2 regions of the Parageobacillus galactosidasius genome follow, and region 2 is predicted to be linked to the other one. Evidence: predicted binding sites of a transcription regulator. Region 2 holds the regulator's gene; the other holds the start of a gene.

Region 1 (3,421 bases), 260 kb from region 2:
TTCGCATCCGCTTTTTAATGATGCTTGCTTACCGGACGAATTATTACACAGGTATTCTCATTTATGCTATTAACATCGCGGCGTACTATTTTCTTTGGTCGGCGATTTATGGCGGAAAATCGGCGATGCAAGGCATGTCGATGGAGCAAATGACAACGTATGTTGCCATTTCATGGATGGCGCGGGCGTTTTATTTCAATAATATCGACCGTGAAATCGCCATGGAGATTAGAGAAGGAAGAGTGGCGACAGAGCTTATTCGTCCTTACAGTTATCTTGGAATGAAAACGATGCAAGGATTAGGGGAAGGAATCTTTCGTTTGTTGTTTCTTTCGCTTCCGGGAATTTTTTTTGTCGCTTTATTTTTGCCTCTCCGTTTTCCAACGGATGTTCATACATGGATGTTTTACGCATTGTCGATTATGTTTAGTTTTATTATTAATTCGGAGTTGAATTTGCTTGCAGGCATTGTCACGTTTTTTACCCTTAACAATGAAGGGTTATTGCGTGCAAAGCGGTTTGTGGTCGACTTGTTTTCCGGACTTATTTTGCCAATCAGCTTTTATCCGGATTGGGCGCAAGCGGCAATGAAATACTTTCCATTTCAAGGAATTAGCTATATTCCAAGCATGATTGTGACAGAAAGCTTTCAAGGGCAAGAAATCATCCGCGGCCTTTTGTTTCAGTTTGCATGGTGCGTGCTGTTGCTCATCCCGATTCAGCTATTGTGGCGAGCGGCGAAAAAACAGCTTGTCATTCAAGGAGGGTGAGTCGTGTTTTACGTATCGATCTTTTTTCAGTATATGGCGCAATACATGAAAACAAAGTTGCAATATCGCGCTGATTTGCTTGTCGAGTTCATTTCTGATTTGATGTCGCAGGCGGTCAATCTTGTTTTTCTTCTTGTTGTGTTTGGACATACGACGTTATTGCACGGCTGGACGCGCGAGGAAATTTTGTTTATTTACGGCTTTTTCTTAGTGCCATATGCGGTGTTCGGAGCGTTTTTTAACATTTGGGATTTTAACGAGCGCTATATTGTGCGTGGAGAAATGGACCGTGTGTTGACGCGCCCGGTTCACAGCTTATTTCAAATTATTCTCGAACGCATGGAGTTAGAGTCGCTTCTTGGCGGAGTGACAGGCATGATCATTATGGTGTATGCAGGTGCGCGCTTGCATCTTTCGTTGCATTGGTATGATATTTTTATGTTTATTTTGCTTGTACTAGGTGGAGCGCTTATTTACGCGGGAGTATTTGTGTCATTGGCGACCATTAGTTTTTGGGCCGATGCTCGTACATCGATTATTCCGATGATGTACAACATCAGCAACTATGGGCGCTATCCGATTGATATTTATCATCGCGTCATCCGCTATATTTTAACGTGGATTCTGCCGTTTGCGTTCGTTGGCGTGTATCCGGCGTCTTATTTTCTCGGCAAAAAAGAGTGGTACGGATATGCGTTTTTTACTCCAGTCATGGGAATCATCTTTTTTACGATTGCCGTGTTTTTGTGGAACGCAGGGGTAAAACGATATCGAGGTGCAGGGAATTAAAAAGAGGGAGAATCCGAAAGGAAGTAAAAATTCCTTAAAGGGATTGCCCTCTTATTTTTTATGAAAATAAGTATATGTAGTATGTATTATGGTTAATATAATGACAGACCATTTTTTTGTTTATTGGATTGCTTGCTGGAACTGAATGTAGTGATACAAAAATACTGTTGTGCGGCCAAAATGTTAACAAAAAAGACAAATTTCTTTTATAGTTGATGCTTGATAAAGTTTGTGAAACAATGCACAATATATTTGTGAATAATTTCACAAACTGATTTTGGGAAAGGATGACAGACAACTATGAAAAGACAATGCATGAATCGAGTGGCACTTATAGGAACAGGATTCGTTGGGGCCAGCTATGCATTTGCCCTTATGAATCAAGGAATCGCGGATGAATTAGTGTTGATTGATGTGAATAAAGAGAAGGCAGCGGGCGACGTGATGGACTTAAATCATGGAAAAGTATTCGCGCCGAAGCCAATGAATATATGGCATGGAGATTATCAAGATTGCCGAGATGCCGATTTGGTGGTTATTTGTGCAGGTGCTAACCAAAAGCCAGGGGAAACAAGGCTCGATCTTGTTGACAAAAACATGAATATCTTTAAAACGATTGTCGATTCTGTGATGAGATCAGGGTTTGATGGAATCTTTCTTGTCGCGACGAATCCAGTAGATATCTTAACGTATGCTACTTGGAAATTCAGCGGGTTACCGAAAGAACGGGTGATAGGCTCGGGAACGATTCTGGATACGGCAAGATTCCGCTTTTTGCTAAGCGAATACTTTCAAGTAGCTCCGACTAATGTACACGCGTATATTATCGGAGAGCATGGGGATACAGAATTGCCTGTTTGGAGCCATGCGGAAATTGGAAGTGTTCCAATCGAACAAATATTGTCGCAAAACGATCGCTATAGAAAAGAGGATTTAGAAAATATCTTCGTCAATGTTCGTGATGCGGCATATCAAGTTATTGAGAAAAAAGGCGCAACTTATTACGGCATTGCGATGGGACTCGTCCGCATTACACGTGCTATTTTGCACAATGAAAATGCTATTTTAACCGTTTCTGCTTATCTAGATGGTCAATATAATGAGCAAAACGTTTATATTGGTGTACCTGCTATTATCAACCGAAACGGTATTCGCGAGGTAATGGAATTGAAGTTAAATGAAACAGAACAACAGCAATTTCATCATAGCGTAACTGTATTAAAAGACATTCTTTCACGTTATTTTGATGATGTAAAGTAATAAAATACTGACTTAGAATAATAACAAGGTGAGCAACATGTGGATACAACATTACAATTCTTTCGATAATACGTATCTTTCTGCACTCATTGCGGCGCTTCCAATTGTTTTATTTTTATCATGTTTAACCGTGTTTAAAATGAAGGGAATAAAAGCCGCTTTTCTCACTCTTTGTTTTGGATTAGTGACAGCTGTTTTGTTTTTTCATATGCCGATTTCAAAGGCGATTGCTGCTTCCATCTATGGAATCGCAAACGGTTTATGGCCTATTGGCTATATTGTGATCATGGCTGTCTGGCTATATAAAATCGCTGTGAAAACAGGGAAGTTTGATATGATCCGTGGGAGTATCGCAAACATTTCTGAGGATCAGCGGCTTCAATTGTTGCTCATCGGTTTTAGTTTTAACGCATTTTTAGAAGGAGCTGCGGGATTCGGCGTTCCGATTGCCATTTCGGCTGCTTTACTTTCGGAATTAGGATTTCATCCATTAAAAGCCGCCGCTCTTTGTTTAATTGCCAATGCTGCATCTGGCGCGTTTGGAGCGATTGGGATTCCGGTTATTGTCGGAGCACAAATGGGAGATTTAACTCCGATTGAGC
Region 2 (3,421 bases):
ACGCGAAAACAAAGCGTATTTTCGTTCCGATTTTTGCCCACGTCACTATGAATACGTTCGTCGTATTAATACAAACGATATTTGCGGATGAGATAGAAAAAATGATGCGTCAAACAGAACAGATACAACTCATTATTGGAGGCTTTTAGTACGATGAAAAGGTCACCATTACAATTCGCTTTTTTCTATTTTCTTATGGGCATCTTATTCACTTACTTGTCGATTCAAAGTGCGGATGAAACCATTTGGAATTTTTTCACGATCGTTCTTGCGATAATAGCTACGCTTGATTTTGGAACTGCGATACGTCTGTTAGTACTTTACTTTAAAAAATGAACCTCCCGCCGCATTCACGGGAGGTTTTCTTGTTCCGTCTGCGCCAATAGCGCTTTGCGATAAGCTATTTTCGAAATCCAAATGCTCACTTCATATAAAATCGAAAGCGGAATCATAACAATGACTTGTGACAGCACATCTGGCGGCGTAATGACCGCCGCTAAAATCAATAATGCTAAATAAGCATATTTGCGCACCTTGATTAATAACATCGGTGTAATCAAGCCAAGCCTTGTTAAAAACATCACAACTACCGGCAGCTGAAATACAATTCCAAATGGCAAGATCAGATGAAGCAAAAATTCAAAGTATTCATTAATCCCTATCACCTGATGAATGCCGAGACGGGACGCTAAATTTTGCATAAAACGAACGACGAAAGGAAATAAGATGAAATACGCAAAACTAATGCCAGCTAAAAAGAGAAAGATCGAAATCGGAATGTAGCTTAACGTGACTCTTCGTTCCTTTTCATACAGCCCAGGACTGACAAACGCCCAAATTTGATAAAGCAGAACTGGCGCGGTAAGAACAAACGCAAGAACAAACGCAAATTGAACATAAATTTTTATTGGATCTGTTAAACGAAAGGCGTTCATCGTTAATTCCTTCGCTTCGTCCGTTCGCTGCAAATATAAAATGACGGGCTCCACGAAAAAGAAACTAGCAATAAGGGCAATGACAAAAAACACAAGAACAATAATAAGTCGCTTTCGTAATTCTCCCAGGTGTTCGTACACCGACATTTCTTTATCGTCCATACTTCAATCATCCTAACAAATCATAATTGGTCTGGTTTTTTTTCATCCTCGTCTGTTAATCCTTTAGTGGCATCCTTAAATTCCCGCAGCGATTGACCGAGCGATTTGCCCAGCTCCGGAAGTTTTTTCGTTCCAAACAATAATAAAATAACAAGCACAATTAACAAATATTTCACTTTTCATTCTCTCCTTTATCGGCCGGATAATTTTTTAAGAAATAGACTAATGATTGCAATTCAACCGCTAAATCAATATGATGGACACGAATATGTTTCGGTACGTTCAATCGAGCGGGTGTAAAGTTTAAAATTCCTTTAATCCCTTTTTGAACGAGACGGTCCGTAATCCATTGAGCGGCAGGAGCCGGTACGGTCAAAATCGCAACAGGAATTCCTTCGTGAAGGCGATTTTCCAATTCATCCAAATGATATACTGGCACACCGCCAACTTCTTTTCCTACTTTCTTTTGATCGACATCAAATGCCATCACAATTTTTGTATTATTATTTTTTGTAAAATTATAATTTAAAAACGCTGTCCCTAAGTTCCCGACTCCAAATAACGCCACTTCGGTAATTTCATCTTGATCAAGCGTCTTGCGAAAAAAAGATAATAAATAATTGACATTATATCCGTATCCTTTTTTGCCAAGCGCACCGAAATAGGAAAAATCACGGCGAATGGTCGCGGGATCAACTTTTACTGCCTCACTTAATTCCGCAGAAGAAACTCGTTGTTTTCCTGAAGCATGTAAATTTTTCAAAAAGCGGTAATATAGTGGCAAACGTTTTGCAGTTGCTTGCGGAATTTTTGGTTGTTCATTGTTCATTCGCAAATCCCCCAACACTACTGTTTTCTCGTTGATAATGGCCTGATTTCCCACCTGATTTTTCCACTAAATAGGTTGGGCCAATCACCATCCCTTTGTCTAGCGCCTTACACATATCATACACGGTCAGTGCACAAACAGAAGCAGCCGTCAGCGCTTCCATCTCCACACCTGTACTTCCTTTTGTTTTTACCGTTACGGTGATCAGTAATTGGTAAAGCGCTTTTTCTTCCTCGACATGCCATGCAAATTGGATGTCGACACCTTTTAACATAAGAGGGTGGCACATTGGAATTAAATCAGACGTTTTTTTTGCGGCCATAATGCCGGCTACTTGCGCAACAGCAAGCACATCCCCTTTTTCAATCATGCGATTTGTCATTTTCTCGTAAATTTCTTTATTTACGGTCACGCTCGTTTGTGCTACCGCTACTCGAATGGTATCCTCTTTTTCCGTAATATCGACCATTTTTGCACGGCCTTGTTCATTAAAATGCGTAAATGATGACACACATATCTCCCCCATTTATAAACTATACACTATTTTTAGACATCTGTCTTTTATCGTTTTGTTTTATTGCGATAAGAAAACAAATTACGCTACACTATTATTGTTAAACGAGAGGTGAACAACAATGATTATTTTACAAGTCAATCAACTAACAAAATATTTCGGTGCTGACCTTATTTTATCGAATATAAAATTAGAAATACAATCCAAAGATAGAATTGCGCTCGTCGGAAGAAACGGAGCAGGAAAATCGACACTATTAAAAATTATTGCTGGTGAGATGTCTTACGATAGTGGAGAAATCATCAAACCAAAAGAAGTATCGATCGGATATCTTGCTCAAGATAGCGGTCTACACTCCTCTTTATCCATTTGGGAAGAAATGATGACAGTATTTGCTCCTCTAAAAACAATAGAAAAACAACTTCGCCAGATGGAGCTGCAAATGGGAGACCCTGATCTAATCGCCGATTCTTCCCGCTATGAAAAATTATTAAAAGATTATGATGCATTGCAAGAACGCTATAAAGAACAAGGCGGTTATCAATACGAAGCGGATATTCGTTCGATTTTACACGGCTTACAATTTGCGAAATATGACTATATGACGACTCCCGTTCAATCGTTAAGCGGCGGACAACGAACTCGTCTGGCGCTTGGAAAACTGCTTTTAATGAAGCCTGATTTGCTTATTTTGGACGAACCGACAAACCATTTAGACCTTGAAACATTAACATGGCTCGAACAATACTTGCAAACATATCCTGGCGCTATTCTTATCGTATCCCACGACCGCTACTTTCTCGATAAAGTTGTCACCCAAGTATATGAGCTGTCACGGACAACATTGAAACGATACACAGGAAATTACAGCCGTTACTTAGAACAAAAAGCAGCCGAATATGAACGAGAACGAAAACTGTATGAAAAACAACAAGAAGAAATCGCAAAACTCCAAGACTTTATTCAACGCAATATTGCCCG

What was found. The regulator Rex, encoded in region 2, represses fermentation and respiration genes when NADH is low (regulators of the CRP and FNR family bind a similar motif). The targets are predictions, from matches to a motif close to TTGTGAAATATTTCACAA.
Region 1: a site for Rex is predicted at 1,812-1,829, ahead of B9L23_RS02775 (L-lactate dehydrogenase). Genes of this name have one in related genera too.

The regions. Positions count from the first base shown of each region.
Region 1 covers NZ_NDYL01000001.1:529,480-532,900, forward strand. The annotation lists gene B9L23_RS02765 (ABC transporter permease) at 1-770, shown strand, start outside; gene B9L23_RS02770 (ABC transporter permease) at 774-1,559, shown strand; gene B9L23_RS02775 (L-lactate dehydrogenase) at 1,860-2,819, shown strand; gene B9L23_RS02780 (L-lactate permease) at 2,857-3,421, shown strand, end outside.
Region 2 covers NZ_NDYL01000001.1:273,775-277,195, reverse strand. The annotation lists gene B9L23_RS01590 (CPBP family intramembrane glutamic endopeptidase) at 1-149, shown strand, start outside; gene B9L23_RS01585 (YdiK family protein) at 154-336, shown strand; gene tatC (twin-arginine translocase subunit TatC) at 351-1,097, opposite strand; gene B9L23_RS01575 (twin-arginine translocase TatA/TatE family subunit) at 1,118-1,273, opposite strand; gene B9L23_RS01570 (redox-sensing transcriptional repressor Rex) at 1,270-1,926, opposite strand; gene moaC (cyclic pyranopterin monophosphate synthase MoaC) at 1,916-2,437, opposite strand; gene B9L23_RS01560 (ABC-F family ATP-binding cassette domain-containing protein) at 2,562-3,421, shown strand, end outside.